One region of the Pseudomonas sp. PA-7-1E genome, then DNA from elsewhere that is predicted to be linked to it. Evidence: predicted binding sites of a transcription regulator. Region 1 holds the regulator's gene; the other holds the start of a gene.

Region 1 (15,383 bases):
GGCCCTGGCCAAGTTTTTCCTGATTCTGTTCGTGGCGCTGGCGGTGTTGTCGTCCGATATCGACGATTTGCTGCGCATTGCCCATGAGCCGCTGGAATCAGCGATCATCCACAGCGTGCAAGTGGTGGGCTGGAGTGCGCTATGGATGGCGGCCGGGCTGATCCTCATCGCCGCCGTGGATGCGCCGATCCAGTTGTGGGAAAGCCACAAGAAACTGCTGATGACCAAGCAGGAAGTGCGCGACGAGCACAAGGACCAGGAAGGCCGCCCCGAGGTCAAGCAACGCATCCGCCAACTGCAGCGGGAAATGTCCCAGCGCAAGATGATGGCCTCGGTGCCCGACGCCGATGTGGTCATCACCAACCCGACTCACTACGCCGTAGCGCTTAAGTACGACCCGGAGAAGGGCGGCGCACCGATGCTGCTGGCCAAGGGCAGTGATTTTACCGCGTTGAAAATCCGCGAAATCGCGGTGGCCAACGACATTCTGTTATTGGAGTCGCCAGCATTGGCGCGCTCGATTTTCTACTCCACCGATCTGGACCAGGAAATCCCGGCCGGCTTGTACCTGGCCGTTGCACAGGTACTGGCCTACGTTTACCAAATCCGTCAATACCGCGCCGGCAAGGGCAAGCGGCCTGATCCGCTCAAGGATTTGCCGATCCCGCCGGACCTGCGTCGCGATTCCTGAACGCTGCTGCTCACTGTAGGAGCGAGCTTGCTCGCGAAAAACTCACCGTCGTCGCGTTCATCCTGGCTCCCCGCGTTATCGTTACCCATCTCCGCGAGCAAGCTCGCTCCTACAGTGGTGTGCCGTTTACCTGTCAACTTTGACAGTAGCCATTACGCCGCCTTCACTGTTTGATACAGCGATGAGACGTGCAGCTCTGCACGACTCGGGAGGCGGTGATGGATAGGGGTACGGTCAGGTGGTTTGATGCGGTCAAAGGCATCGGCTTTATTGCCCGGGATCGCGATGGCAACGAGGTTGCCGTTCAGTCGACAGGCGCTCAACACGGTAACGTTCCACCCACCCCTCCCAAACCGCGAAAACCCCGCAAGCGCAAGAAACCCTCGGATGCATGAATCTTCTGCTGTTCCACCGCTACCACCCATCGGCAGCTCGCGTCTACCTGTCAACTCTGACAGTAGCCAAAGGATGTTTCCCGTTGTTCTATGACTGAACCAAACACTGCGCGTATGTAGTAAACGAGATGCAGGGAGAGCGGGATTGAAGGTGGCTACAGGAACTGTCAAATCCTATGACTGGGTCAGGGGCGATTGGCTGATCGAATTGGATGATGAGGCAGAAGAGGTATTTATCAATCGCAAGGATTGGCGTTGCACAGCGCTGTCGGTGGGTAAGCAACTGAGGTTTCAAATGGTCCATCGGCCCAAGGGCATCTATGCGTTGCCCGTCAGGGTGCGTCACCGGGGTGGGTTGGGTTCTGAGTGAGTGTAAGGAGATCGGCAATGGCAGCGGGTACTGTGAAATGGTTTAACGAGGAGAAGGGGTTTGGTTTTATTGCCCCGGAGGATGGGGGGGATGACGTTTTCGTCCATTACTCGGCAATCCAGTCGCAGGGGCTAAAAACCCTGGCTGAAAACCAAAAAGTAGAATTTGACATCATGCAAGGACCAAAGGGCCCCCAGGCTGAGAATGTGCGGCCAGTTTAAAAACTGGATCACATGTGGGTGCGGGCTTGATCGTTCCCACGCTCCCGCGTGGGAACGCATCGCGTGACGCTCTGCGTCACCCTTGCAGAGTGCTCAAGTCGTGCGCCTGGCTCGGGACGCGGAGCGTCCCAGGCGGCATTCCCACGCAGAGCGTGGGAATGATCCAGGGAGCCGCGTTATTGTTCTAGCCTCAGGTATCAAGCCTCTTGATCGTTCCCACGCTCCCGCGTGGGAGCGCATCGCGTGACGCTCTGCGTCACCCTTGCAGAGTGCTCAAGTCGTGCGCCTGGCTGGGGACGCGGAGCGTCCCAGGCGGCATTCCCACGCAGAGCGTGGGAATGATCGAGGGAACCGCGTTATTGTTCTAGCCTCAGGTGTCAAGCCTCTTGATCGTTCCCGCGCTCCCGCGTGGGAACGCATCGCGTGACGCTCTGCGTCACCCTTGCAGAGTGCTCAAGTCGTGCGCCTGGCTCGGGACGCGGAGCGTCCCAGGCGGCATTCCCACGCAGAGCGTGGGAATGATCGAGGGAACCGCGTTATTGTTCTAGCCTCAGGTATCAAGCCTCTTGATCGTTCCCACGCTCCCGCGTGGGAACGCATCGCGTGACGCTCTGCGTCACCCTTGCAGAGTGCTCAAGTCGTGCGCCTGGCTCGGGACGCGGAGCGTCCCAGGCGGCATTCCCACGCAGAGCGTGGGGATGATCGAGGGAACCGCGTTATTGTTCTAGCCTCAGGTATCAAGCCTCTTGATCGTTCCCGCGCTCCCGCGTGGGAACGCATCGCGTGACGCTCTGCGTCACCCTTGCAGAGTGCTCAAGTCGTGCGCCTGGCTCGGGACGCGGAGCGTCCCAGGCGGCATTCCCGCGCAGAGCGTGGGAATGATCGAGGGAACCGCGTTATTGTTCTAGCCTCAGGTATCAAGCCTCTTGATCGTTCCCACGCTCCCGCGTGGGGAACGCATCGCGTGACGCTCTGCGTCACCCTTGCAGAGTGCTCAAGTCGTGCGCCTGGCTCGGGACGCGGAGCGTCCCAGGCGGCATTCCCGCGCAGAGCGTGGGAATGATCCAGGGAACCGCGTTATTGTTCTAGCCTCAGGTATCAAGCCTCTTGATCGTTCCCACGCTCCCGCGTGGGAACGCATCGCGTGACGCTCTGCGTCACCCTTGCAGAGTACTCAAGTCGTGCGCCTGACACACCGCATCGCAGGCAAGCCAACTCCCACACTTGAATCGGTTTACCACTCGAAAATCGGCCCCGAAAGCAAAGTTGGAAGGCTTCTTGCAACCCCGCCTCCAAGTCGCCCTCCAGCGTCAAAACTTTGCTTCAAGGACCCGAGGAATACCGGTGGTAGATCGCTCTCAAATGCTCAACACGGCCCGTGGCACCCTGACTGACCTGTCGCGGGGCAATCTGGGTGTGCCGTTGTTGTTGCTGGTGATGCTGGCAATGATGATGTTGCCGATGCCGCCGTTCCTGCTCGACGTGTTCTTTACCTTCAACATTGCCCTGTCCGTCGTTGTGTTGCTGGTGTGCGTGTACGCCTTGCGGCCGCTGGATTTCGCGGTGTTCCCGACGATTCTGCTGGTGGCGACCCTGCTGCGTCTGGCATTGAACGTCGCTTCCACGCGGGTGGTGATGCTCCACGGCCAGGACGGCCACGCCGCCGCCGGCAAGGTAATCCAGGCCTTCGGTGAGGTGGTCATCGGCGGTAACTACGTGGTCGGTATCGTGGTGTTCGCGATCCTGATGATCATCAACTTCGTCGTGGTGACCAAGGGCGCCGGGCGGATTTCCGAGGTGAGCGCGCGGTTTACCCTCGACGCCATGCCCGGCAAGCAGATGGCCATCGACGCCGACCTCAACGCCGGCCTGATCGACCAGGGCCAAGCCAAGGCCCGTCGGGCGGAAGTCGCCCAGGAAGCCGAGTTCTACGGCTCCATGGACGGTGCCAGCAAGTTTGTGCGCGGCGACGCCATCGCCGGCCTGTTGATTCTGTTCATCAACCTGATCGGCGGTGTGGCCGTCGGTATGTTTCAGCACGGCATGACATTCGGCGATGCCGGCAAGGTGTATGCCTTGCTGACCATCGGTGACGGTTTAGTGGCGCAATTGCCATCACTGTTGTTATCCACAGCGGCGGCCATCATGGTTACCCGTGCTTCGGGCTCCGAAGACATGGGCAAGCAGATCAGTCGGCAGATGTTCGCTTCGCCCAAGGCCCTGGCCGTGGCGGCGGGCATCATGGCGATCATGGGCATTGTGCCGGGCATGCCGCACTTCTCGTTCCTGAGCATGGCGGCCCTGGCGGGTGGTGCGGCGTACCTGTTCTGGAAAAAGCAGAACCAGGTCAAAGTCCAGGCCCAGCAGGAAATCGCCCGTCAACAGGAGCTGCTGCCATCCCCGGCCCGCGCCCAGGAAACCAAGGAGTTGGGCTGGGACGACGTCACGCCCATCGACATGATCGGCCTGGAAGTCGGTTACCGCCTGATCCCGCTGGTCGACCGCAACCAGGGTGGGCAACTGCTGGCGCGGATCAAGGGTGTGCGCAAGAAGCTGTCCCAGGACCTGGGTTTCTTGATGCCCACTGTGCATATCCGTGACAACCTCGACCTGGCCCCCAGCGCTTATCGCCTGACCCTGATGGGGGTAATCCTGGCCGAAGCCGAGATCTACCCGGACCGCGAACTGGCGATCAACCCCGGCCAAGTGTTCGGTACCCTCAACGGCATTACCGCCAAAGATCCGGCTTTCGGCCTGGAAGCGGTGTGGATCGAAGTCAGCCAGCGCAGCCAGGCGCAGTCCCTCGGTTACACCGTGGTGGATGCCAGCACCGTGGTCGCCACGCACCTCAACCAGATTCTCTACAAGCACTCCCACGAGTTGATCGGCCACGAGGAAGTCCAGCAATTGATGGGCTTGCTGGCCAAATCGTCGCCAAAACTGGCCGAAGAGCTGGTGCCTGGCGTGCTGTCACTGTCGCAGTTGCTCAAGGTGTTGCAAGCGCTGTTGGCCGAACAGGTGCCCGTGCGCGACATTCGCAGCATTGCCGAGGCCATCGCCAACAATGCCGCCAAGAGTCAAGATACTGCCGCTCTGGTGGCGGCGGTGCGTGTCGGCGTGTCCCGCGCAATCGTGCAAAGCATTGTAGGGACTGAGTCGGAGCTGCCTGTGATCACCCTGGAGCCCAGGTTGGAACAAATATTGCTCAATAGTATTCAGAAGGCAGGGCAAGGCCAGGAAGAGGGCGTTTTACTGGAGCCAAGCATGGCTGAAAAGCTGCAGCGTTCGTTGATCGACGCCGCACAGCGCCAGGAAATGCAGGGCAACCCGGTGATCCTGCTGGTGGCCGGCCCGGTTCGCGCGATGTTGTCGCGGTTCGGACGCCTGGCCGTACCGAATTTGCACGTGTTGGCTTACCAGGAAATTCCTGACAATAAGCAAGTGACTATTGTCGCGACAGTTGGGCCCAATGGCTGAGGTAGTGGGTTATGCAAGTTAAGCGTTTTTTCGCCGCCGATATGCGTCAGGCCATGAAACTGGTCCGTGATGAGCTGGGCGCCGATGCCGCGATTATCGGTAACCGTCGGATTGCCGGCGGTGTCGAGCTGACGGCTGCCCTGGATTACACGCCCCAGGCGCTGGCCCCGCGCGTGCCAAACATGGAGCTCGAAGACGAGCTGCGCAAGACCGCCTCGCGCATTGTGTCGGCCCAGGCTGAACTGAGCATGCGTGGCGACAGCGATGCCAGCACCAATCGCCAGCTGTTTGCCGGCCTGCCGCTGACCGCCGCCGAGCCGCTGGTTGAACCCACCTTTGTCGAACCGCCGCGTCCTGCAGCGCCTGCCCCGGCTGCCGCAGTTGACCAGCGCGTGATTGACTCGATGCGTTTTGAACTCAACGGCCTGCGTGAATTGCTCGAAGTGCAGCTCGGCTCGCTGGCCTGGACCCAACTGCAAGGCAGCAAGCCGCAGCAAGCCAACCTCTGGCGTCGCCTGCAACGCATCGGCCTGTCCGGCCCGTTGTCCCGCGACCTGCTGGCCTTGACCGCTGAAGTCGAAGAGCCGCGGCAGGCCTGGCGCATGCTGCTGGCGCACTTGGCGCGCATGATTGCCACGCCGGAAATCGAACCCCTGGAAGAGGGCGGTGTAATCGCCATGGTCGGCCCCGCCGGCATGGGCAAGACCACCACCCTGGCAAAGCTTGCGGCCCGTTACGTGCTTAAATACGGCGCGCAGAATATCGCCCTGGTGAGCATGGACAGTTACCGTATCGGCGCTCAGGAGCAGCTCAAGACCCTGGGCCGCATCCTCAACGTGCCGGTGACCCATGTCGACCCGGGCCAGTCCCTGGCCAATGCCCTCGACCCGTTGCTGCGCAAGCGCGTGGTGCTGATCGATACCGCCGGCCTGCAAGCCAGTGATCCGGCGCTGCGCATGCAGCTCGAAAGCCTGGCCGGGCGAGGCATCAAGTCAAAAAATTACCTGGTGCTTGCAACCACCAGCCAGAAACAGGTTCTTACCGCTGCTTATCACAGTTACAAGCGTTGCGGCCTGGCCGGTTGCATCCTCACCAAGCTCGACGAAACCGCGAGCCTGGGCGAGGTGTTGAGCCTGGCCATCAGCCATGAGTTACCGGTTGCCTACCTCACCGACGGGCCGCGGATCCCGGATGATCTGCATCTGCCGCGCCGTCATCAGTTGGTCAGCCGTGCCGTGAGTGTGCAAATGCAAGACGAGCCTAGCGAGGAAGCGATGGCCGATATGTTCGCCGACCTTTACCACCACCCGGCTAAACGGGTGGGTTGAGGCAGGATGAACACCGTGAAATGTACCTACATCGATGGTCTGCAAGCGATTCACGCGGCCAAGCCATGTAGCCTGCGTCTAAGCAAGACAAGGTAAAGAAATAAAATGGGCAGCATGCATCCCGTACAGGTGATCGCGGTGACCGGCGGCAAAGGTGGCGTCGGGAAAACTAACGTGTCAGTGAATTTGTCCCTGGCCCTGGCAGAGCTTGGCCGTCGCGTCATGCTGCTGGATGCTGACCTGGGCTTGGCGAACGTGGACGTTCTGCTGGGGCTGACACCCAAACATACCCTGGCCGATGTGATCGAAGGCCGTTGTGAGCTGCGCGACGTGCTGCTCCAGGGCCCCGGAGGCATTCGCATCGTGCCGGCGGCCTCGGGCACCCAGAGCATGGTGCACCTGAGCCCCGCGCAGCATGCCGGGCTGATCCAGGCGTTCAGCGACATCGGCGACAACCTCGACGTGCTGGTGATCGACACCGCCGCCGGGATCGGCGAGTCGGTGGTCAGCTTTGTGCGCGCAGCGCAGGAAGTGCTGTTGGTGGTGTGCGACGAGCCCACCTCGATCACCGATGCCTACGCGCTGATCAAGCTGCTTAACCGTGACTACGGCATGAACCGCTTCCGCGTTCTGGCCAACATGGCCCAGAGCCCGCAGGAAGGGCGCAACCTATTCGCCAAGTTGACCAAGGTCACGGACCGCTTCCTCGATGTGGCTTTACAATACGTCGGCGCAGTTCCCTATGACGAGTGTGTGCGCAAGGCCGTGCAAAAGCAGCGTGCGGTCTACGAAGCGTTCCCTCGTTCGAAATGCGCACTGGCGTTCAAGGCCATTGCCCAGAAGGTCGATACCTGGCCGTTGCCCGCCAACCCGCGGGGGCATCTGGAGTTTTTCGTCGAGCGTTTGGTGCATCAGACGAGCGCAGGACCGGTGCTATGACATCCAGCGGCTACAACCTTTACAAAAAGTCGGCACGTGACAGCCAGGGCGAATTGATCGAGCGCTATGCGCCGTTGGTCAAGCGCATTGCCTATCACCTGTTGGCGCGCCTGCCTGCGAGTGTGCAGGTCGAAGACTTGATCCAGGCCGGCATGATCGGCCTGCTTGAAGTCTCGACCAAATACGACGCCAGCAAGGGTGCCAGTTTCGAAACGTATGCGGGTATCCGTATCCGTGGCGCGATGCTCGATGAAGTGCGTAAAGGCGATTGGGCGCCGCGTTCGGTACACCGCAATACGCGCATGGTCAGCGATGCAATTCGTGCAATTGAAGCAAAAACCGGCCGTGACGCTAAAGATCATGAAGTTGCGGCCGAACTCCAATTGAGTCTCGACGATTACTACGGGATTTTGAACGATACCTTGGGCAGCCGCCTGTTCAGTTTCGACGACCTTTTACAGGACGGCGAGCACGAAGGGCTGCACGAGGACGGCGCGAGCGCGCATACGGAGCCGTCGCGCGACCTGGAAGATGAACGTTTCCAGGGCGCGTTGGCCGATGCAATCGCCAATTTGCCAGAGCGTGAGCGGCTGGTGCTGGCGCTGTACTACGACGAAGAGCTTAACCTCAAGGAAATCGGTGAGGTCCTGGGGGTCAGCGAATCGCGTGTCAGCCAGTTGCATAGCCAGTGCGCAGCCCGCTTGCGGGGCCGATTGGCCGAGTGGCGCGCGCGCTGACAGGCAGTGTGGGGGCACTGCAGACGCTGCCGTGAGATCGCAAGGTTTCGCGGCTATGTGCCGTGGTGCCCTGGGCAGTCCTTTTTGTGTAACGCCTGTTGATTGAAATGGCGCGTCCAGGTGCTGGGCGCGTTTAAGACTGCTTGGAGGTCGAATTGGACAAGAACATGAAAATCCTCATCGTTGATGACTTCTCAACGATGCGGCGGATCATTAAAAACCTGTTGCGTGACCTTGGGTTCACCAACACGGTCGAGGCGGATGACGGCCTGACGGCCATTCCGATCCTCAACAGCGGGAGCATCGACTTTCTGGTGACCGACTGGAACATGCCGGGCATGACCGGTATCGACCTGCTGCGCCATGTGCGCGCCGATGAAAAACTGCGCAGCCTGCCTGTGCTGATGGTGACCGCCGAAGCCAAGCGCGAACAGATCATCGAAGCCGCCCAAGCCGGGGTCAACGGTTACGTGGTCAAGCCATTCACGGCACTGGCCTTGAAAGAGAAGATCGAGAAAATCTTCGAACGCATCCACGGCTAATGCCATCGCGGGGGAGCTATGGAGCATAACGAAACGTCACAGGGCGACTTTGAGTCGACCCTGAAAAAACATGCTCACCAGTTGGTCGACAGCCTGGAAAAAGGCCAGTTCGCCGATGCGGTGCAGTTGATCCATGAGCTTAACCAGACCCGTGACCGCGGCCTGTACCAGGAAGTGGGCAAGCTCACACGCGAGCTGCACAGCGCAATCGTCAATTTCCAGATTGACCCGCGCATGCCCCAGGCCGAAGAAATTTCCCAGATCACTGATGCCACTGAACGTCTGTCCTATGTGGTCAGGCTGACTGAGGCAGCGGCCAACCGCACCATGGACCTGGTGGAAAACGCCACGCCCCTGGTCAACGGCATGGCCACCGAAGCCCAGGCCTTGAGCCAGGACTGGGGCCGCTTCATGCGCCGCGAAGTGGGCGCTGAAGAGTTTCGTGAATTGGCGCGTCGCGTCGACGGGTTCCTGTCGCGCAGCGAACAGGAAAACCGCACGGTGGCCAGCAACCTCAACGACATCCTGCTGGCCCAGGATTACCAGGACCTCACCGGCCAGGTGATCAAGCGCGTGACCCAGTTGGTTACCGAAGTGGAAAGCAACTTGCTCAAATTGGTGCTGATGGCCGGCCAGGTCGATCGTTTTGCCGGCATCGAACATGACCGTGAAGCGATCCTCTCTGAAAAAGATCCACAAAAACATCTCGCCAAGGGTGAAGGTCCGCAGATTCATGCCGATAAACGTGAAGACGTTGTGTCAGGTCAGGATGACGTAGATGACCTGTTATCCAGTTTAGGCTTCTAAGGAGCACCCACATGAGCTTCGGCGCCGATGAAGAAATCCTTCAGGATTTCCTTGTAGAGGCCGGCGAAATTCTAGAGCAACTGTCCGAACAACTGGTCGAGCTGGAAAGCCGACCGGATGATGCGAACCTGCTCAATGCAATTTTTCGCGGTTTTCACACTGTAAAAGGGGGCGCCGGCTTCCTCCAGCTCCATGAGCTGGTGGAGTGCTGCCACATCGCCGAGAACGTCTTCGACATCCTGCGCAAGGGTGAGCGTCACGTCGACTCGGAATTGATGGACGTGATTCTCGAAGCACTGGATGCGGTCAACGGGATGTTCAGCCAGGTGCGTGAACGTGCACCGATCACCGCTGCCACGCCGGAACTGCTGGCCGCCCTGGCGCGCCTGGCCGAACCTGCCGACACCGCGGCTGCGCCGGTGGTCGAGGCTGCGCCGGAGCCGGTGGCGCAAGCCGAGCCGGACGTGACCGACAGTGAGTTCGAACAACTGCTCAACTCCCTCAGCGCGGTCAAGGCCGAAGCTGAAGCGCCGGTGCAGCCCGCCGCGACGCCGAGCAGTGAAGACATTACCGACGCCGAATTCGAGTCGTTGCTCGACCAGTTGCACGGCAAAGGCCAGTTCGCAGCAGATGCCGTGGCCCCGCCTGCCGCTGCGCCAGAAGCACCCGCTGCCAACGCCAGCACCGACATTACCGACGACGAGTTCGAGGCACTGCTCGACCAACTGCATGGCAAAGGCACCTTTGTGGCTGAAGCCCTGCCTGAGGTGGCGGCCACTGCCGCCGCTGCGCCAGCGGCCAGCGCAGCACCTGCCGATGATGGGCTGATCTCCGATCACGAATTCGAAGCTCTGCTCGACGAGTTGCACGGCAAAGGCAAGTTCAGCGAAGTGGCCCCGGCCGCTGCCGCCCAGGTTACAGCACCAGCCGCTGCCACTGCGGCACCGGTTGCTGCCAAACCTGCGCCGGCAGCCAAGCCAGCACCTGCCGCCGCCCCGGCCCCTGCGCGTGCAGCGGCCCCAGCGGCAGCGGAAAAACCTGCCAGCGAAGCCGAAACCACCGTGCGTGTGGATACCGCGCGCCTGGACGACATCATGAACATGGTGGGCGAACTGGTGCTGGTGCGTAACCGCCTGGTGCGCCTGGGCCTGAACAGTGGCGACGAAGCCATGCAGAAGGCCGTGTCGAACCTCGACGTGGTCACCGCCGACCTGCAAACCGCGGTGATGAAAACGCGGATGCAGCCGATCAAGAAAGTCTTCGGCCGTTTCCCGCGCCTGGTTCGCGACCTGGCGCGCCAGCTCAAGAAAGAAATCAACCTGGAGCTGGTGGGCGAAGAAACCGACCTCGACAAAAACCTCGTCGAGGCCCTGGCCGACCCGCTGGTCCACTTGGTGCGCAACGCGGTCGACCACGGTGTAGAAACCCCGGAAGAACGCGAAGCCGCCGGCAAGTCCCGCAACGGCAAGGTGATTTTGGCGGCGGAGCAAGAGGGCGACCACATCCTGCTGTCGATCACCGATGACGGCAAAGGCATGGACCCGACCATCTTGCGCAATATCGCGGTCAAGCGCGGCGTGATGGACAAGGACGCCGCCGACCGCCTCACCGATACCGAGTGCTACAACCTGATCTTTGCCCCGGGCTTTTCGACCAAGACCGAGATCTCCGACGTGTCCGGGCGTGGCGTGGGCATGGACGTGGTGAAGACCAAGATCAGCCAGCTCAACGGCTCGATCAATATCTACTCGACCAAGGGCCAGGGCTCCAAGATCGTCATCAAGGTGCCGTTGACCCTGGCGATCATGCCGACCCTGATGGTGATGCTGGGCAACCAGGCGTTCGCCTTCCCGCTGGTCAACGTCAACGAGATCTTCCACCTCGACCTGTCGCGCACCAACGTGGTGGACGGCCAGGAAGTGGTGATCGTGCGCGACAAAGCGTTGCCGCTGTTCTACCTCAAGCGCTGGCTGGTGGCCTCGGCCGCCCATGAAGAACAGCGCGAAGGCCATGTGGTGATTCTGTCCGTGGGCACCCAGCGCATCGGTTTTGTGGTCGATCAACTGGTGGGCCAGGAAGAAGTGGTGATCAAGCCTTTGGGCAAGATGCTGCAGGGCACCCCGGGCATGTCGGGCGCGACCATTACCGGTGACGGTCGCATCGCGCTGATTCTCGATGTTCCAAGCATGCTCAAGCGTTACGCCGCACGGCGTATTTGATTCTGGAGGGGCAGGGCGGTCATGCCCGCCCCGCCTAACGGAGTGTTTATGGCAGTCAAGGTCCTGGTGGTGGACGATTCGGGTTTCTTCCGCCGCCGCGTCTCGGAAATTCTTTCCGCTGATCCAACGATCCAGGTGGTCGGCACGGCCACCAACGGCAAAGAGGCGATCGATCAAGCCATTGCCTTGAAGCCGGACGTGATCACCATGGACTACGAGATGCCGATGATGGATGGCATCACGGCCGTGCGCCACATCATGCAACGCTGCCCTACACCGGTATTGATGTTTTCCTCGCTGACTCACGAAGGCGCGCGGGTGACCCTCGACGCTTTGGATGCCGGCGCGGTGGACTTTTTGCCGAAGAATTTCGAAGACATCTCGCGCAACCCTGACAAGGTCAAGCAGATGCTGTGCGAGAAGGTGCACAGCATTTCCCGCAGTAACCGTCGCAGCTTGTTCAGCACGCCCGCGCCAGCTGCCACGCCTGCGCCCGCAGCAGCGGCGCCGACCTCGTCGTTTGCGCGCCCGGCGCCTGCGCCCGTGGCCCGGCCTGCGGTAGCGCCGGTACGTGCCGCCGCAGCGCCGAGTGCGCATTCGCCCGCGCCCAAGCGCAAGGCTTACAAACTGGTCGCCATCGGCACCTCCACTGGCGGCCCGGTGGCCTTGCAGCGGGTCCTGACCCAACTGCCGGCCAACTTCCCGGCGCCGATTGTGCTGGTGCAACACATGCCGGCGGCGTTCACCAAAGCCTTCGCCGAGCGCCTGGACAAGCTGTGCCGTATTACCGTCAAGGAAGCCGAGGATGGCGACATCCTGCGTCCTGGCCTGGCACTGCTGGCGCCGGGCGGCAAGCAGATGATGGTGGACGGGCGTGGCGCGATCAAAATCCTGCCGGGCGATGAGCGCCTGAACTATAAGCCGTGCGTGGACATCACCTTCGGTTCTGCAGCCAAGTCCTATGGCGACAAAGTTCTGGCGGTGGTGCTCACCGGTATGGGCGCCGATGGCCGTGAAGGTGCGCGCCTGCTCAAACAGGGCGGTAGCGCCATCTGGGCCCAGGATGAAGCCAGTTGCGTGATCTATGGCATGCCCATGGCCATCGTCAAGGCTGACCTGGCCGATGCGGTCTACAGCCTGGACGACATCGGCAAGCACCTGGTGGAGGCCTGCCTCTGATGGATGTGTTGAGCCTGATCGGCATCACCATGGCGTTTGTCGCCATCATTGGTGGCAACTACCTGGAAGGCGGCCACCTCGGCGCCTTGGCCAACGGCCCGGCAGCGCTGATCGTGATCGGTGGCACCGTGGGCGCGGCGTTGTTGCAGTCGCCCCTGAGCTCATTCAAGCGTGCCATGCAGATTCTGGTGTGGATCATTTTTCCGCCACGGGTCGACCTGGCAGGCGGTATCGACCGTGTGGTCAATTGGAGCCTCACCGCCCGCAAGGAAGGCCTGCTGGGCCTGGAAGGCGTGGCCGATGCCGAGCCTGACAGCTACGCGCGCAAAGGCCTGCAACTGTTGGTCGATGGCGCCGAACCGGAAGCGATCCGCAGCATCCTCGAAGTGGATTTCTACACCCAGGAAAGCCGTGACATCAATGCGGCCAAAGTCTTTGAAAGCATGGGCGGCTATGCGCCGACCATTGGCATCATCGGCGCGGTGATGGGCCTGATCCACGTGATGGGCAACCTGGCCGACCCTTCGCAACTGGGCAGCGGCATTGCCGTGGCATTTGTCGCGACCATCTACGGCGTGGCCAGTGCCAACCTGGTGTTGCTGCCGGTGGCCAGCAAGCTCAAGTCGATTGCCATGCGCCAGTCGCGTTATCGCGAAATGTTGCTCGAAGGCATCCTGTCGATTGCCGAGGGCGAAAACCCGCGCTCCATCGAATTGAAGCTTCAGGGCTTCATGGATTGATGGGTATGCACATTGACCTGTGGCCAGTGAGCTTTATGTGGCGAGCGAGCTTGCTCGCGCTGGGCTGCGAAGCAGCCCCAAAACCAGGTACCGCAATCTGTCTGAACAAACGCGTTGTCTGGATGGGGGCCGCTTCGCGCCCCAGCGCGAGCAAGCTCGCTCGCCACAGTAAAGCGGCCAATAGCGGTCAGGGAGGTATTTGCCTGTGAGCCGTCGCCGTCGCGAGCCTGAAGAGCACGTCAACCACGAACGCTGGCTGGTGTCCTACGCGGACTTCATCACCTTGCTGTTCGCGTTTTTCGTGGTGATGTACTCGATCTCGTCGATCAACGAAGGCAAGTACAAGATCATTTCCCAGGCGCTGGTCGGCGTGTTCAACGATGCCGAGCGGGCGCTCAAGCCGATCCCCATCGGCGAAGAGCGGCCCAAGACGGTGACCCCGGCCAAGCCCCTGGTCAATAACAGTGATGAAACCGCCGCCGGCATCGGCGGCACCAGCGACCCGCTCAAAAGTATCGCCGACGATATCAGTGCCGCCTTTGGCGACCTGATCAGCTCCAACCAGATGACCGTGCGCGGCAATGAGTTGTGGGTGGAGATCGAGCTGAACTCCAGTCTGTTGTTCGCCAGTGCCGATGCGTTGCCCAGTGACCAGGCGTTCACGATCATCGACAAGGTGGCGGCGATCCTCAAACCGTTTGAAAACCCGATCCACGTGGAAGGCTTCACCGACAATTTCCCCATCAGCACCGCGCAGTACCCGACCAACTGGGAACTGTCCTCGGCCCGCGCGTCGAGCATCGTGCGCATGTTGGCCATGCAGGGCGTGAACCCCCAGCGCCTGGCGTCGGTGGGCTATGGTGAATTCCAGCCGGTGGCCAATAACGCCACGGTGGAAGGCCGCGCCCGTAACCGCCGGGTGGTGCTGGTGGTCTCGCGCAACCTGGATGTGCGTCGCAGCCTGACCGGTACTGGCACTGCCAATGCCACCCCGGATGCGGCGTTGAAGCGTGCTGGCACACAAACTGCACCGCCCGTTGTCAAGCCGCCGGTCCGACCGAGTAACGTCAATTCTCCGTCGCTGGCTCAATAACCGTATGCAATGTCTCGGTCGCGCCTGTGCCCGCCGGGAGGAACCAACCGAATGAGAGTCTGGGCAGTTGCCAATCAAAAGGGTGGGGTCGGCAAGACCACCACTTCCATCGCCTTGGCCGGTTTGCTGGCCGAAGCGGGCAAGCGTGTGGTCGTGGTCGACCTGGACCCCCACGGTTCCATGACCAGCTATTTCGGCTACGACCCGGATGCGCTGGAACACAGCTGCTATGACTTGTTTTTACACAAGGGCAGCGTCCCGGCGGATCTGCCTGGGCAACTGCTGTTGCCCACCAGCAACGAAAGCATTTCCCTGCTGCCGTCGAGCACCGCCCTGGCCACCCTGGAGCGCCAGTCGCCAGGCCAGAGCGGCCTGGGCCTGGTGATCGCCAAGACCCTGGCGCAGCTGTGGCAGGACTTCGATTACGCGATCATCGACAGCCCGCCGTTGCTCGGCGTGCTGATGGTCAATGCGTTGGCGGCCAGCCAGCAATTGGTGATCCCGGTGCAGACCGAGCACCTGGCGGTCAAGGGCCTGGAGCGTATGGTCAGCACCCTGGCGATGATCAACCGTTCGCGCAAGCAGGCGCTGCCGTTCAGCATCGTGCCGACCTTGTTCGACCGTCGCACCCAGGCGTCCCTCGGC
Region 2 (15,383 bases), on a different contig from region 1:
GCATCGCCCAGGCCTGGGCCAATGACGATCACCGAGATTTTTTCCAGCAGGCCCATCAACTGGTTGGCCGAGCTCACGCCGACGGCCATGACCTCCGGCAGCCGAGCCAGAGCGGCCGGCACGTGTTCCGGCCGCGTCGCCAGCGAGACCATGCCGGCGCCGCTGCGCAGGGCACTTTCGCTGCTCAGCAACGCTGCGCCGCCAAAGCCACGGTCACCACCGATGACCAACAGGTGGCCGAACTGGCCCTTATGGGCGTCCGGGGAACGCGCAGCCAGTTGCGGCAAATGGCCGGGCAACAACAGCTGAACGTCGGTAATTGGGTGTTTTGTCTGAGGCATGCGTCTTCAAGCTCCGATGTCTGGCAGAATTATACGCATCTAACCTGTGGTTTCCCGTGTCTCATGCCTGCTATTACCTCCGATCTGCCCGCCCTAGCCCAATCGATCAAAGACTGGGGTCGCGAGCTGGGCTTTCAACAAGTGGGCATCAGCGGCCTCGACCTGGCTGAGCATGAACAGCACCTGCAACGCTGGCTCGACGCGGGTTACCACGGCGAGATGGAGTACATGGGCGCCCACGGCAGCAAACGCTCCCACCCGGACGAGCTGGTGCCCGGCACCTTGCGCGTGGTTTCACTGCGCATGGACTACCTGCCTGGCGACACCCAGATGGCGCAATTGCTGGCCCAACCAGAAAAAGCCTACATCTCGCGCTACGCCCTGGGCCGCGATTACCACAAGCTGATCCGCAAGCGCGTGCAGCAACTGGCCGACCGCATCCAGGCGCAGATCGGGCCGTTCGGCTTTCGCGCCTTCGTCGACAGCGCGCCCGTCCTGGAAAAAGCCATTGCCGAGCAAGCGGGCCTGGGCTGGATCGGTAAAAACACCCTGGTTCTCAACCGCAAGGCCGGCAGTTATTTCTTCCTGAGCGAACTGTTTGTCGATCTACCGTTGCCGGTAGACCCACCCCACACCACCGAGCACTGCGGCCGCTGCACGGCGTGTCTGGACATCTGCCCCACCAACGCCTTCGTCGGCCCTTACGTGCTGGACGCGCGACGCTGCATTTCGTACCTGACCATCGAACTCAAGAGCGCTATCCCCGAAGACCTGCGCCCACTGATTGGTAACCGGGTATTTGGCTGCGATGACTGTCAGATCGTTTGCCCGTGGAATCGTTTCGCTCGACCTACCGCCGAAAGCGATTTCAAGCCACGGCACAATCTGGATAACGCTGAACTGGCCGAATTGTTTATGTGGGACGAGGATAAATTCCTCAGCAGCACCGAGGGCTCACCCCTGCGCCGCGCCGGTTACGAGCGCTGGTTACGCAACCTGGCGGTGGGCCTGGGTAATGCGCCGTCGAGCATTCCGGTACTGGAAGCCTTGAAGGCGCGGCGGGACTACCCGTCGGAGTTGGTACGCGAACACGTGGAATGGGCGCTGGAGCAACACGCTGCGCGCTAGTGCACATCGTCGTTGTAGACGAACTTGGGCATCTCCCAGTGAAACCGGATCGCCAGCAGGCGTAACAGGAAGCCACTGAACAGCGTCAGCAGAATCGCTTGCTCGCTGGGCAGCTTCAGGTACAGGCACAGCAAGTAGAACCAGGCAGCCAGGAACGACACGCTGGCATACAGCTCGCGGCGGAAGATCAGCGGGATGTCGTTACAGAAGATATCCCGCAGGATGCCGCCGAATACCCCGGTGATGACCCCGCTGACCGACGCCACCAACATGCCGTGGCCCATTTCCAGGGCGGTCATGCAGCCGATCAGGGTGAAGGCCACCAACCCCACCGCATCCAGCGCCAGGAACAGCGAGCGCAGGTGGCGCATCAGCGGTGCGATAAAGATCGTCACCAGCGCCGCGACAGAGGTCAGCACCAAGTATTCCGGGTGTTTGACCCAGGTCAGCGGGTAGTGGCCGAGCAACACATCGCGCACCGAACCGCCGCCCAGGGCTGTCACGCAAGCGATCAGCACCACGCCAAACCAGTCCATGCCACGCCGACCCGCGGACAGGGCGCCAGTCATGGCTTCGGCGGTGATGGCGACGAGGTAGAGCATCAGCAACATGATGGCGATCCTGACAGAGAGGCCGGCAGTCTAATCATTTGCCGAGGGCACCAAAAGGGGGCGCTTGGCGATAAACCGCGTCGCCTGTATCGCAGGCAAGCCAGCTCCCACACTTTGAATTTGCGAATGCAGTCAAATGTGGGAGCTGGCTTGCCTGCGATGGCGCACTCACTGGCGCCGCAGAATCAAGCCTTGATGAAATGCTTGCGGTAATGCTGCAACTCGGCAATCGACTCACGAATATCGTCCAGCGCCAGGTGCGTGCTGCCTTTATGGAAGCTGTCTTTGACTTCCGGCGCCCAACGCGCAGCCAGTTCCTTCAAGGTCGACACGTCCAGGTTGCGGTAGTGGAAGTAACTTTCCAGCCCCTTCATGTGCGTATAAAGGAAGCGACGATCCTGGCAGATGCTATTGCCGCAGATTGGCGACTTGCCCTTGGGCACCCATTTTTCCAGGAAGGCGATAGTTTCGGCCTCGGCTTCGGCCATGCTGATGCGGCTGTCGCGCACGCGCTGGGTCAGCCCGGAGTTACCGTGGGTGCGGGTGTTCCACTCGTCCATGGTGGCGAGTACGGCGTCGCTGTGGTGGATGGCGATCACCGGGCCTTCGGCCAAGGTGTTGAGGTTGCTGTCGGTGACAATGGTCGCCATCTCGATGATGACGTCGGTGTCGGGGTTCAGACCGGTCATTTCCAGATCGATCCAAATCAGGTTCTGTGGGTTTTGCATGGCTTGATTCTCTTGGCACCTTGGCGTAGCCGGGCAGTTTAGCAGGCGGGGGCGTGCTAGACTCGCGGCCGTTTTACCCAACTTTTGCATTATCGACACGGAACACCAATGGCCAAACGCCAGCTCAACCGTCGCCAAAACTGGCGCATCGAAAAGATTCAAGGTGAACGCGCCGCCCGCGCCGCCAAACGTGAATCCTCAGCCGTGGAAGCGCTCGAGGGCGGCGACCTGGGCCCCGAACAAACGGGCCTGGTGATCGCGCACTTTGGTGTGCAGGTCGAAGTCGAGGCGCTCGAAGGCGAACTCGCAGGCCAGGTGTTCCGTTGCCACCTGCGCGCCAACCTGCCCGCGCTGGTCACCGGCGACAAGGTGGTGTGGCGTGCCGGCAACCAGGGCATCGGCGTCATCGTCGCCCAGTTGCCGCGCAGCACCGAACTGCGCCGCCCCGACAGCCGTGGGCAGCTCAAGCCGGTGGCGGCCAACGTCGACATGATCGTGATCGTGTTCGCGCCACTGCCCGAGCCCCATGCCAACCTGATCGACCGTTACCTGGTCGCGGCTGAGCATGCTGGCATCCGCCCGTTGCTGCTGCTGAACAAATTCGACCTGATCGACGAGCAGAACGCCCCGGCGCTCAACGCATTGCTGGCGGTCTACCGCACCCTGGGCTACCCGGTGCTGGAAGTGTCGGCTCACCACGGCAACGGCATGGAACAGCTGCAACAGCAGTTGGACGGGCGGATCAGCGTGTTCGTCGGCCAGTCTGGCGTGGGCAAGTCGTCGCTGGTCAACAGCCTGTTGCCGGAAGTCGAAACCCGCGTGGGCCCGCTGTCGGAGCTGTCCGGCCAGGGCACCCACACCACCACCACCGCACGGCTGTTCCACTTCCCGGGCGGCGGCGAGTTGATCGACTCGCCGGGTATCCGTGAATTTGGCTTGGGCCACGTCAGCCGTAGCGATGTGGAAGCCGGCTTTATTGAGTTCAACGACCTGATCGGCACCTGCCGCTTCCGCGACTGCAAACACGACCGCGAGCCGGGCTGTGCGCTGCTCAAGGCACTGGAAGATGGGCGCGTGCAGCAGCAGCGGATGAACAGCTATCGGTCGATTATTGCGAGCTTGCCCGAGAGCAGCTACTAAGCAGCCCCCCACCTCTGTAGGAGCGAGCTTGCTCGCGAAGACCTCAAGCGCAACGCGGGCATCCTGGATACACGCGTTATCGTTGACGTTTTTCGCGAGCAAGCTCGCTCCTACAATGCAGCATCGGTATCGGTGGCCGTTACCGCAGGAATGGATATGTACATCGGCAAATCGCCATCGCAGGCAAGCCAGCTCCCACATTTGGATTGAGGGCGTCAGGTAGATAGGCGCCGGCTGTCAGGCCGTCACGGGAGCAAGCTCCCTCGCCACAGGCCCAGCGTCGCCCCAAAATTGTGTAGATATCTATGACAGCGCAGATACAACAAGGCCGCGATTATCGCGGCCTCGTTGTATCTGGAGCTTACGGCTTCGGCGCAGGCGTCGTAGGATCCTTGACGCCCCCATCATCAAACAGGTTCAGCTTCTGGCGCAGCTCATGGGCTGGCAGCGGTTCCTGCTCCGGCGGTAGCGCGTTGGGGTCGGCCGGCACTTCGCCTGGCGCACCGTCGCCCTGGGTCGGTGCCGGTGGCGGGGGGTGATCGCCTTCAATCGCACGCTGGGCTTTTTTGGTCAGCACCACGATGTCGATACGGCGGTTGACCGGGTTGAACGGGTCTTTGGGATCAAACAGTTGCGAGGAGGCAAAACCCACTACCCGCGCCACTTGCGGGTCCGGGTAGCTGCCGGCCACCAGCGCACGCCGGGCAGCATTGGCGCGGTTGGCCGAGAGTTCCCAGTTGCCGAAATCACCCTGGCCCGCGTAGGGCTTGGCGTCGGTATGCCCGCTGATGCTGATTTTGTTCGGCACCGCCTTGATGGTGTCAGCCATGGCCAGCAGGATGTCTTCAAAGTACGGCTTCAACCGCGCACTGCCAGAGTCGAACATCGGCCGGTTGGCCGCATCGGTAATCTGGATGCGCAGCCCCTCGGGGGTGATCTCGAAGGAAATCTGGTCCTTGAACTTCAGCAACTGTGGGTTTTCTTCAACCTTGTTCTGCAATTCCTGCAGCAACAGTTCCAGTCGCTCCTGTTCGACCTGCTCGGCCATGGATTCGACAGTGTCGCGCTCAATCGGGATTTTTTCCTGAGGCGATTCAGTTTGCACTTCCGGGTTGATGGTGCGCTCGGGCGCCAGTTCCGGCGAGCCGCCCAGGTCAATGACAAACGGCGTACCGCTTTCCGAAAAGCCAATCGGGTCCTTGAAGTAGCCGGCGATGGCGATTTTCTGTTCTGGCGTAGCGGTGGACATCAGCCACAACACCAGGAAGAACGCCATCATCGCCGTGGCAAAGTCGGCGAAGGCGATTTTCCAGGCACCGCCATGGTGCCCCGCAGCGAAGCGCTTGACGCGCTTGATGATGATCGGCTGGTTGTTTTCCATGGCTTAGCGACCGCGAACCGCTTGTTCCAGCTCGGAGAAACTTGGGCGGTGTTTCGGGTACAACACCTTGCGCCCGAACTCCACGGCCAACGACGGCGGCATGCCCGACGCCGATGCCACCAGGCACGCCTTGATCGCTTCGTAGAGGTTGATCTCTTCCTTGGCATCGTGGGCCAGGGAGGTGGCGAGCGGGCCGAAGAAACCATAGGCGGCGAGAATACCGAAGAAGGTGCCCACCAGCGCCGCACCTACGTGCATGCCGATGGCCGCCTGATCGCCCTCTCCCAGGGACGCCATGGTCACCACGATCCCCAGTACCGCCGCGACAATACCAAAACCGGGCATGCCGTCGGCAATGCCGGTCACGGCGTGGGAAGGATGCTCCAGCTCTTCCTTGAGGCTGAACAACTCCATGTCGAACAGGCCTTCCAGCTCGTGAGGCGCCATGTTGCCGGAGGACATGATGCGCAGGTAATCACAGATATACGCGGTCATGCGCTCGTCTTTAAGCACGGCCGGGTACTTGGCAAAAATCGGGCTGGCCGCAGCGTCTTCGATATCGCCTTCGATCGCCATCATGCCTTCACGGCGGCTTTTGTTGAGGATCTCGTAGATCAGCCCCAGCACTTCCAGATAAAACGTGTGGGAGAAGCGCGAACTGAACATGCCCAGGGACTTCTTGACCACGTGCATGGTCATATAGCCTGGGTTGGCCTGCAAAAATGCGCCGAACGCGGCACCGCCGATAATCAGCACTTCGAAAGGCTGGATCAGTGCGGCGATTTTACCGTGGGAGAGGACGTACCCTCCGAGCACACTTGCGATGACGACAATGATGCCGATAATTTTAGCCATAGGAGAGGGGTACTTGCGCCGTCGGGTTCATGGACATATGGGGTGCAGCAGAAAACTCTTGTTCTACTTATCGGCAAAACTGCGCCAGACTATAGCCCGTTAAGGCGAAAAGCCAATTCGGCCCGTTCCGGGCGTGTTGAACGCAAGTGATGATCGCGCCCCAATCATGGCAATTGAAACGACAGTCCCAACAAACCGCCCCACTACCCTCGCCGCTTGGATCAAGTGCCTGGACGACGTGCTGCTGCCCGTGCCCCAGGCCAGCCATGAACGCGTGTGCAAAGCCATTCGCGATAGCCGCAGTTCATTGCGAGATATTGCTGAGTTGATGCAAAACAGTCCGGCCCTGGTGCTGAGTGTGATGCGCGAAGCCAACAGCCACGCCCACGGCAGCCTGACCGAACCTGCAGAAAACCTTGAAGTCGCACTTAACCGTCTGGGCCTCAAACGTGCCGAAGAGTTGTTGGCGCGCCTGCCTTCGGTACCCGCCCGGGAAATCCCCGTGGCCTTGCGTCAGCTGTTGCTGATCAGCCAGCACGCATCCCAGCAAGCCAACGGTTTGTTCGGCAGTCGCCTGGCGCGGCTGTGGCAGGACATCCACTGGGGCAGCCTGCTGTTTCTGTCGCCGCTGTGGCCGATGGCCGTCGCCTACCCCAAGCTCCTGGAGGAGTGGGAGTTGCGGGTGATCCATAAAGGCCAATCGGCGCGCCAGGTCGAGCAACAGCTGTTCGGCGTGCGTTTGCTTGACCTGTGCCTGGGCTTGACCGAAGCCTGGCACCTGCCGATCTGGGTTTCACAGGGCTACAAGTTGCTGTTGGCCGAGCAACGCCTGCTGGTCAAGGCGCTGCACATTGCCCGTCAAGACGATGCCCTGCGCCACCAGCAATTGCTCGATGCCGAGCCCAACCTGCGACGCTGGCTGAACCAGCCGGCCAACACCGTGTTGCTGGCCAACGGCCTGGCGATGTCGGCCCAGGAATCCTGGACCTGCCCGCACACTGAGCGCTGGCAATACCTGACGGCGCTGTACCTGCAAACGCCGTTGAGCGATGTGCAACAGCAAGCCCACCAACAAGCGGTGACCAGTGCTCGTACCACCTTGATGCCCGACCTCTGGCACCCGGCGCTGTCGCTGATCTGGCCGTGGCACGTACAGAAAGTCCATCGCGGCTTGCTGCCTGCACCACCGCCCACTGCCGAAGCCTTGGCCGTGTGGCGCACGCGTTGCACCGAGTTGCTGGTGGAGCCGAGCCGCTTTGCCAACGCCATGCACCTGACCACTTGCGCCAAGGAAGCCCTGGTCGCCAGTGGCATGCAGCGGGTACTGATATTCATGGCAGATCGCGCCTTGAGCACCTTGCGTGTACACCAGGCCGATGGCCTGCCCAAGGACGCGGCTCACCTGAGCCTGGATGTGGTCAACAGCACGTTACTGCAACGCCTGCTGGAAAAGTCCGCCCAGGTACGCCTGAACCCCGACAACCATGCGCAGTTTTCCGCATTGCTGCCACCAATCCTGCGTCGTCTATTTATTGGCGAGCACTTGCTGTTGCGCTCACTGAGCTGCAACGGTCGCGTGGTCATGCTGATCGTGGCGGACCAAGGCGGCGGGCCGTTCTCGGAAACCACCGTGCAGGCGTTCGGCAAAACCGCCCAATGCATCGAGAAAGCCCTGCACAGCTTTACCAACCGCAGCGCCTGATGCTTGCGCTACAATCACCGGCCTTTATCGCCAACATTTGTGCCCAGGAGACCTCACATGCCTGACTTCTCTGGCTTGCCGCTGGTGATCGAATCCGCCGACCTGTTGGGTCGCCTCGATTCCAAGCACTTGATACTGGTAGACCTCACCAGTGTCGCCCGCTACGCCGAAGGGCATATCCCCGGCGCGCACTTCGTTGACCCCAAGCGCACCCAACTGGGACAGCCACCGGCACCCGGCCTGCTACCAAGCAAGGCCGACCTGGAAAAACTGTTCGGCGAACTGGGCCACACCCCGGACGCCACCTATGTGGTCTATGACGACGAAGGCGGCGGTTGGGCCGGGCGTTTTATCTGGATGCTCGACGTGATCGGCCACCAGAAATATCACTACCTCGACGGTGGCCTGCTGGCTTGGCTGGAGGAAGGGCACCCGCTTTCCACCGATGCGCCCCCAGCAGCCGGCGGCCCGGTCAGCCTTACGCTGCACGACGGCCCCACAGCCACCCGCGAATACCTGCAAAGCCGCCTCGGCGCGGCCGACCTGGGGATCTGGGACGCTCGTGGCCCGCTGGAGTATTCCGGCGAGAAAGTGCTCGCAGCCAAGGGCGGCCACATTCCCGGCGCGGTGAACTTCGAATGGACCGCCGGCATGGACAAGGCGCGCAGCCTGCGTATCCGCCGTGACATGCCGCAAATCCTCGAAGACCTCGGGCTGACCAAAGACAAAGAAATCATCACCCACTGCCAGACTCACCACCGCTCTGGCTTCACCTACCTGGTGGCCAAGGCGCTCGGTTATCCGCGAGTCAAAGGTTATGCCGGTTCCTGGGGCGAATGGGGCAACCACCCCGACACCCCCGTTGAGATTTAAGGTTTAAGGACAGTTATGAAAAAGCAGTTGTTTATCCTCAGCCAGTACTTGCTGCCGCACCACTTGCTGTCGCGCCTGGCCGGCTGTATCGCCGAGTGCCGCGTGCGCTGGTTCAAGAACGCCTTCACTGCCTGGTTCGCCAAGCGCTACCAAGTGGACATGTCCCAGGCCCTGGTGGAAGACCTGACCGCCTACGAGCACTTCAACGCCTTCTTCACCCGCGCGCTGAAAGACGGCGCCCGTCCGTTAGCTCCAACCCCAGGCGCAGTGCTGAGCCCTGCCGATGGCGCGGTCAGCCAGCTAGGCCCGATCGAACATGGTCGTATCTTCCAGGCCAAGGGCCACAGCTTCAGCGTGCTGGAACTGCTCGGTGGCGATGCGGCAATGGCTGCGCCGTTCATGGGCGGGGACTTCGCGACTATTTACCTGTCGCCCAAGGACTACCACCGGGTGCACATGCCACTGGCCGGTACCCTGCGCGAGATGGTGTATGTGCCAGGGCGGATTTTCTCGGTCAACCAGACCACCGCCGAAAACGTGCCGGAGCTGTTCGCCCGTAACGAGCGCGTTGTCTGCTTGTTCGACACCGAACGCGGCCCGATGGCCGTGGTGTTGGTAGGTGCGATGATCGTTGCGTCGATTGAAACCGTGTGGGCCGGTTTGGTAACGCCGCCGAAACGCGAGCTGAAAACCTTCCGCTACGACGAAGCGGCCCGCGCGCCGATTCATCTGGAGAAAGGTGCGGAGCTGGGTCGCTTCAAACTGGGATCGACCGCCATCGTGTTGTTCGGCCCGGACCAGGTGAAGTGGGCTGAAGAACTGGCAGCGGGTACGCCGGTGCAGATGGGCCAGGGCATCGCCGCTGCTAAAGCCTGATATTGCAGTTGATCGCTCCCACGCTCCGCGTGGGAATGCAGCCCGAGGCGCTCTGCGCCCAAAGCGTGACGCAGAGCGTCACTGGAGGCGCTCCCACGCGGAGCGTGGGAACGATCAGTGACAGTGAGATCGGCTTATAGCTGACCGTCTCGGTCACGCAGGCCCAGCAGATACAACACGCCATCCAACCCCAAGGTCGAAATCGCCTGCTTGGCTGACTGCTTGACCAACGGTTTGGCGCGAAAGGCCACGCCCAACCCGGCAATCGCCAGCATCGGCAAGTCATTGGCGCCGTCGCCGACCGCAATGGTCTGCTCCAGGCGCAAGCCTTCCTTATGGGCCAATTCCTTGAGCAGGTCGGCCTTGCGCTGGGCGTCGACAATCGGCTCCACCGCGACGCCAGTCACTTTGCCATCCACCACTTCCAGCTCGTTGGCGAATACATAGTCAATGCCCAGCTTGGCCTGCAACTGCTTGGCAAAGTAAGTGAAGCCGCCGGACAGGATGGCGGTCTTGTAGCCCAGCCGCTTGAGTTCGGCGAACAGGGTTTCGGCGCCTTCAGTCAGGCGCAGCGACGCGCCGATCGAATCCAGCACGCCAACGTCCAAGCCTTTGAGCAGCGCCAGACGCTCCTTGAAGCTGGCACGAAAATCCAGCTCGCCGGCCATCGCGCGCTCGGTAATCTCCGAGACTTGCTCGCCCACACCGGCCGCCTTGGCCAGCTCGTCGATGACTTCGGCTTCGATCAAGGTGGAGTCCATGTCGAACACCGCCAAGCGGCGGTTGCGACGGAACAGGGAGTCTTCCTGGAAGGCGATATCGACATTCAGTTCCTGGGCCACGCTCAGGAAATCAGCGCGTAGCGCTTGCGCATCAGCCGGTTCACCGCGCACGGAGAACTCGATGCAGCCCTTGCCTTTGTCAGCCGGAGTGTCCAAGGGCATGCGACCCGACAGACGGTCGATATGGTCGATATTCAATCCGTATTGCGCGGTGATCGAACTGACGCGCTGCAACTGCTCAGCCGTTACCTTGCGGGTCAACAGGGTGACGATATGGCGCTTTTTACCCTGGCCTTCGACCCAGTGCTGGTAGTCAGCTTCGGACACCGGGGTGAAACGTACCTGTTGATCGAGCTTATACGCCGTAAACAGGATGTCCTTGAGTACCGAGGAGGCCTGTTCGGTGCTGGGGATCTCCACCAGGATGCCGAACGACAAGGTGTCGTGGATCACCGCCTGGCCGATGTCGAGAATGTTCACACCACCCTGGGCCAGGACGCCGGTAATGGCTGCGGTGAGACCCGGCCGGTCTTCACCCGTGATGTTGATCAGGACAATTTCGCGCAAAGCGCACCCCCAGGCTGGAAAAAAACCGCATTCTACCCACTTTCAGTGACCATCGGGCACAGCCAGCGCTTTGCCGGCCATGGGCCTGTCGCTATACTGCGCGTCAACTTCACGGACCAAGAGCCGAGCGCAAGTGAACCGGCCCACGCCAGTAAAAACCGATAACTTCTTCCTGCTGATCTTCCGGGCACTGCGCCATCGCCGTGTACCGATTGCATTGCGCATCGCCAGCCATAACGTGATCCTGGTCGCTCTGGCCCTGGTGATCTACGCCTGCGTGATGGGTTTGCAGTTCAAGCAGGCCATGCACGAGCAAGCTGACGCCCTGGGCGCGAGCCTGACAACCCAGACTGCCACTTCGGCGACTGAGTTGCTGGTATCCAACGACATCCTCAGCCTCAACGTGTTGCTCAACAACCTGACCAAGAACCCGCTCGTGGCCCACGCCGCTATCTATAGCGTGGACAACCGGATCATGGCCGAGGCCGGGCAACGCCCGAAAAACGGTCTGCTCGGTGAGGCCGAAGGCCTGTATCAGAGTAATATTACGTTCCAGGACGTGAAGGCCGGCCAACTGCGTATCAGCCTTGATATGCAACAGTTCCAGCAGCCGATGACCATCAGCCTGCAAAGCATGGGCATTCTGAGCGCGATCCTACTGGCCTTGGCCCTGGCCTTGAGCCTGCGCCTGGGCCGGCATATCTCCACGCCGTTGATGCAACTGCGCATCTGGCTGCGGGATATCGACGAACACACCCCGGCCATTGATCGCCAGGACGAAATCGGCGACCTCGCGCGCCAGCTCCACGCCAGCTTTGCCCCGGAGCCAAAAGCGCCTGAAGTCGAGCCCGAGCCTGAGTACGACGACGCCGAGGACTACGCCGACGAGCCTGAGTTTGAAGTGCGCGACCTGCGCGACCCAGGCTTCGACGAAAGCGCCCCGGTGGCCGGCCTCAAGCCTGCGCCGCGCCATGTGATCAAGGCCGAGGAAGACGAACTGGACGACGAAGACCCGTTCGCCGACCTGCGCGACACCTCGGCAGCCGCCCCAGTCGCTGCGCCCAAACCCGTTGCGGTCAAGAACGCCGAGCCACAGCACAGTGCCGTACTCGCCGTGCAACTGGGCGCCCAGGAGCAACTGCGCCGCCTGCCCCGTGCCCGCCTGACCGAACTGCTCGAACGCTACCGCGACTGCCTCGACCAGGCCGCTTCGCTCTACCAGAGCGAACTGCACACCCTGAACGATGGCAGCACGCTGATGCTGTTCCACAGTGAAGACAGCGGCGAGGACTACCTGACCAATGCCATCTGCTGCGGCGAGCTGTTGCGCGCCCTGGGCCATGCCCTGCAGATCGAAGTGGCCGACAGCGGCATTACCCTGCAACTGCAGTTGGGTCTAACCGTGGGTGACGATCTGTTTGGCATTAGCCAGATCGACCTGCTACTCACCGAAATCGCCCAGGATGCCCTGGCCTTGTCCCAGCACAGCCGTAACCTGCTGTTGGTGGAGCGCAAGATCAGTGAGGACACGTTGATCCGCCAACGCGCACGTATCCGCCCGATTGCCAGCCCTGAAGGGGCCAGCTGTGTGGAGCGCTTGATGGAGCCGTATCCATCGATGCTGGAGCGGCAATTGGCGCGGATGCATGAGACCCGCAACAAGGGTCGACTCCAAGACTAATGCATTGATGATCACAAGCCCGCAGAGAACGAACACCTGCGGGCTTTCGAGTACTATTTGATTTTCTTGCTATCCACGACATTAATGGTTCGGCGTGGAATCCAGCCTGACCTGACCTGGTCCAAAAGCTGATACCCACTCATTTTAAAGTTGGACCCGACGGGTAGCGGCCTTTCTATCTGGACAGACCATTGTCCAAAACCATCGACAACCGCGTACCCAAGTGGAATTCCGGGCCTGTTCTCCTGATTCAACTCAACCACGGCCCCCACAACGCCACTGCCTTTTACAAGAGGCTGGCGGCCAACGGTCTGGTTTTCGGCAGGGGTTTCGATAACCGGAGCATCGGGAACCTGCACTACCTGGAAGGTCCTATTCGCCAACCAGCGGGCGATTTTACCGTCAAGCTGCTGATAGCCCGTCATGACAAAGGAGTTTGTGACCGGCAGAGGCTGATCAACCTGCACCGACCAGCGTCCATAGCCATCGACAGTGGTGGTCGCCAAGGCGTTATACGGGTCACCCGATTTGAGCAACACGACGGTCGCGCCCGCAATACCACTACCTGACACAACTGGCCGTCGTCCTGTTTTCACACCTTGTGCAGGGGTTTCGATAATCGCCAGATCGGGAGCATCGACAACCTGGATAGTTCTATTGGCCAACCAACCGGATCTTTTCCCCTCAATCGACTGATATCCAGTCATGGTAAAGGCGGGTGGGCTTATCGGCAGCAGATTATCAACCTGCGTGGTCCATCGCCCATAACCATCGACGGTAGTAGTGGCTAAAATATTTTCAGGTTTGTACGACTGCATCAACACAACAGTAGCACCTGCTACACCCGTACCGGTCACAAAAGGCCGGCGGCCCGTTCTGACGCTTTGGGCCGGCGTTTGGATAATCGCCGGGTCAGGTACATCAACAACCTTGAGTGTCCTGTTCGCCAGCCAACCCGAACGTTTTCCATCAAGGGTTTGATAGCCGGTCATGGTAAAGTCCGGTGGACTTATCGGTAGAGGGCGCTCTATGCGCACTGACCAGCGGCCATAGCCATCGACCCTAGTAGTGGCCAGCGGATTGTAAGGGTCGTAGGATTTAAGCAACACCACAGTAGCACCAGGGACACCGGTACCTGACACTTGCGGCAGGCGGCCAACTTCGACATTTTGGGCGGGGGTCTCGATTATTGCCGCAGGCACGCTCAGTTCAGCCACCTTGAAGCTGCGATTGCCAGATAACACCGAGGTTCTTCCCCCAAAAGTTTGTCGAGCGGTATAGGAATAACTGCCAACATCATGCACTGACAGCGAGTACACCGACCAGTTGCCGTTGCCATCGGCAATGGCAGTGCCCTCGACTTCCGCGGGCTTGGAAGCATTTACTATTTCAATACGTGCGCCAGGCCAGGCAGTGCCGGCAAACACTGGCTGTTTACCGGTGCTGGCCCCCTCGAGGGGGACCGCAATGACGGGAGCGGGGACCGTGGTTGTACAGTAAGGAAAACCCGCCCCATCAAGCGCGACCGCGACTATCGCCTCGTCCGGCCCGGCGCTGCACACAAGCACTTTAACCTTGCGGGAAGAGTCCTCAAATGTCTGCCCCGCAAGTAGCGTAGGATCGTTGGTTCTTGGCGTCTCTGGCGTGGCATCAATCTGCACATTCTGCACGCCTTGCTCCCTCGCATAACGCATCCACACGCCATTGACCCGGTTGTCATTCTCCGGAAAGTTATCAAAGACCGTAGGTTTCCTGTATTCCAGCGACAACAACGGGTAGTAGGCCCCACCGGGCGAATGGGTTTCAGGGATCTTGATCAGGTACAGCTGCGGGCCTTCGCGTCCCAACACCTTCAAACTGTAAAGGCCGGTGCGCGTGATAGTCGTCGCCTGGCCATCATCCAGCCAGCCGGCATAGCGGCGGCTGACCGCAGGATAAAGCGTGCCACCACCTGACACTGAGTCACCAGTGTCTCCATACTCAACGTAAGTGCAATCAACAGGCGCACTCACAGACGCGCCATTGCGGGGGCAGCCTATGAGGCTTCCCCCATGACGAAAGCCTAAATTATGACCAAGCTCGTGCTTGTAAACATGCGGTGAGCCTGCCTTGCCAAACACTCCAACATGCCTACCGGGGGTAAAGGCCAAGGCGCCACCGCCACAATTAACGATGTTAATTTCATAGTCGAAATCATCGGGATTAAGGCCATTCTTTTCGGCAGTCTTGCGACCCTCCGCGATAGACGTGGACATAGAGCATCCCTCAGGCTTCGGTCCAGACGTCGCCTCCACTACCCGCCCCTCCAACTTCAGCTTTCCACCGGACGCAGCCAGAATATAAGAGCGTAATGAATCAGGATCAGTAGACAGCGTATGCAACTCCACCTGATCCCTGTCCAACACACGCTCTCCCTGCCAATGGGTTACCGTGACCAACATCCTCTTGGTGCCCGTCACAGGGCGGATTATCTGACTCAAGCTTGACAGTTCACCTTCGGCTGGCGGAAGTTCATCATTTTCAAGGCCGCCAAATTCACGATTAACTTCATGGCTACAGCCCATGAGAGCAATACTTAATGCACTACAAAAAAACCAAGCGAGGAAGATCGATATTTTTTTCATGAGCTCAGTACCTTAAGAGATAGGACTGAAATCACACTAGAGACCTTATGCACAGCTGGATACTGTCAGAATTAACAGGTACGCAGAATTAGGC

What was found. The regulator FliA, encoded in region 1, starts transcription of late flagellar genes. The targets are predictions, from matches to a motif close to CTAAAGTTTNNNNNNNNNNNGCCGNTAA.
Region 2: motA (flagellar motor stator protein MotA) is a predicted target of FliA. The motif match lies at 6,252-6,279, and genes of this name have one in related genera.

Annotation. Positions count from the first base shown of each region.
Region 1 covers NZ_WKFA01000008.1:40,072-55,454, forward strand. The annotation lists gene flhB (flagellar biosynthesis protein FlhB) at 1-691, shown strand, start outside; gene GIW79_RS07585 (cold-shock protein) at 1,474-1,677, shown strand; gene flhA (flagellar biosynthesis protein FlhA) at 3,040-5,154, shown strand; gene flhF (flagellar biosynthesis protein FlhF) at 5,166-6,482, shown strand; gene fleN (flagellar synthesis regulator FleN) at 6,588-7,421, shown strand; gene fliA (RNA polymerase sigma factor FliA) at 7,418-8,158, shown strand; gene GIW79_RS07610 (chemotaxis response regulator CheY) at 8,326-8,700, shown strand; gene GIW79_RS07615 (protein phosphatase CheZ) at 8,719-9,507, shown strand; gene GIW79_RS07620 (chemotaxis protein CheA) at 9,519-11,726, shown strand; gene GIW79_RS07625 (protein-glutamate methylesterase/protein-glutamine glutaminase) at 11,775-12,905, shown strand; gene GIW79_RS07630 (flagellar motor protein) at 12,905-13,645, shown strand; gene motD (flagellar motor protein MotD) at 13,851-14,738, shown strand; gene GIW79_RS07640 (ParA family protein) at 14,790-15,383, shown strand, end outside.
Region 2 covers NZ_WKFA01000004.1:17,169-32,551, forward strand. The annotation lists gene GIW79_RS03750 (NAD(P)H-hydrate dehydratase) at 1-341, opposite strand, end outside; gene queG (tRNA epoxyqueuosine(34) reductase QueG) at 405-1,469, shown strand; gene GIW79_RS03760 (trimeric intracellular cation channel family protein) at 1,466-2,083, opposite strand; gene orn (oligoribonuclease) at 2,266-2,808, opposite strand; gene rsgA (small ribosomal subunit biogenesis GTPase RsgA) at 2,917-3,948, shown strand; gene motB (flagellar motor protein MotB) at 4,310-5,329, opposite strand; gene motA (flagellar motor stator protein MotA) at 5,333-6,184, opposite strand; gene GIW79_RS03785 (HDOD domain-containing protein) at 6,351-7,886, shown strand; gene GIW79_RS03790 (rhodanese-like domain-containing protein) at 7,944-8,759, shown strand; gene asd (archaetidylserine decarboxylase) at 8,775-9,635, shown strand; gene serB (phosphoserine phosphatase SerB) at 9,770-10,984, opposite strand; gene GIW79_RS03805 (histidine kinase) at 11,118-12,665, shown strand; gene GIW79_RS03810 (hypothetical protein) at 12,719-15,289, opposite strand.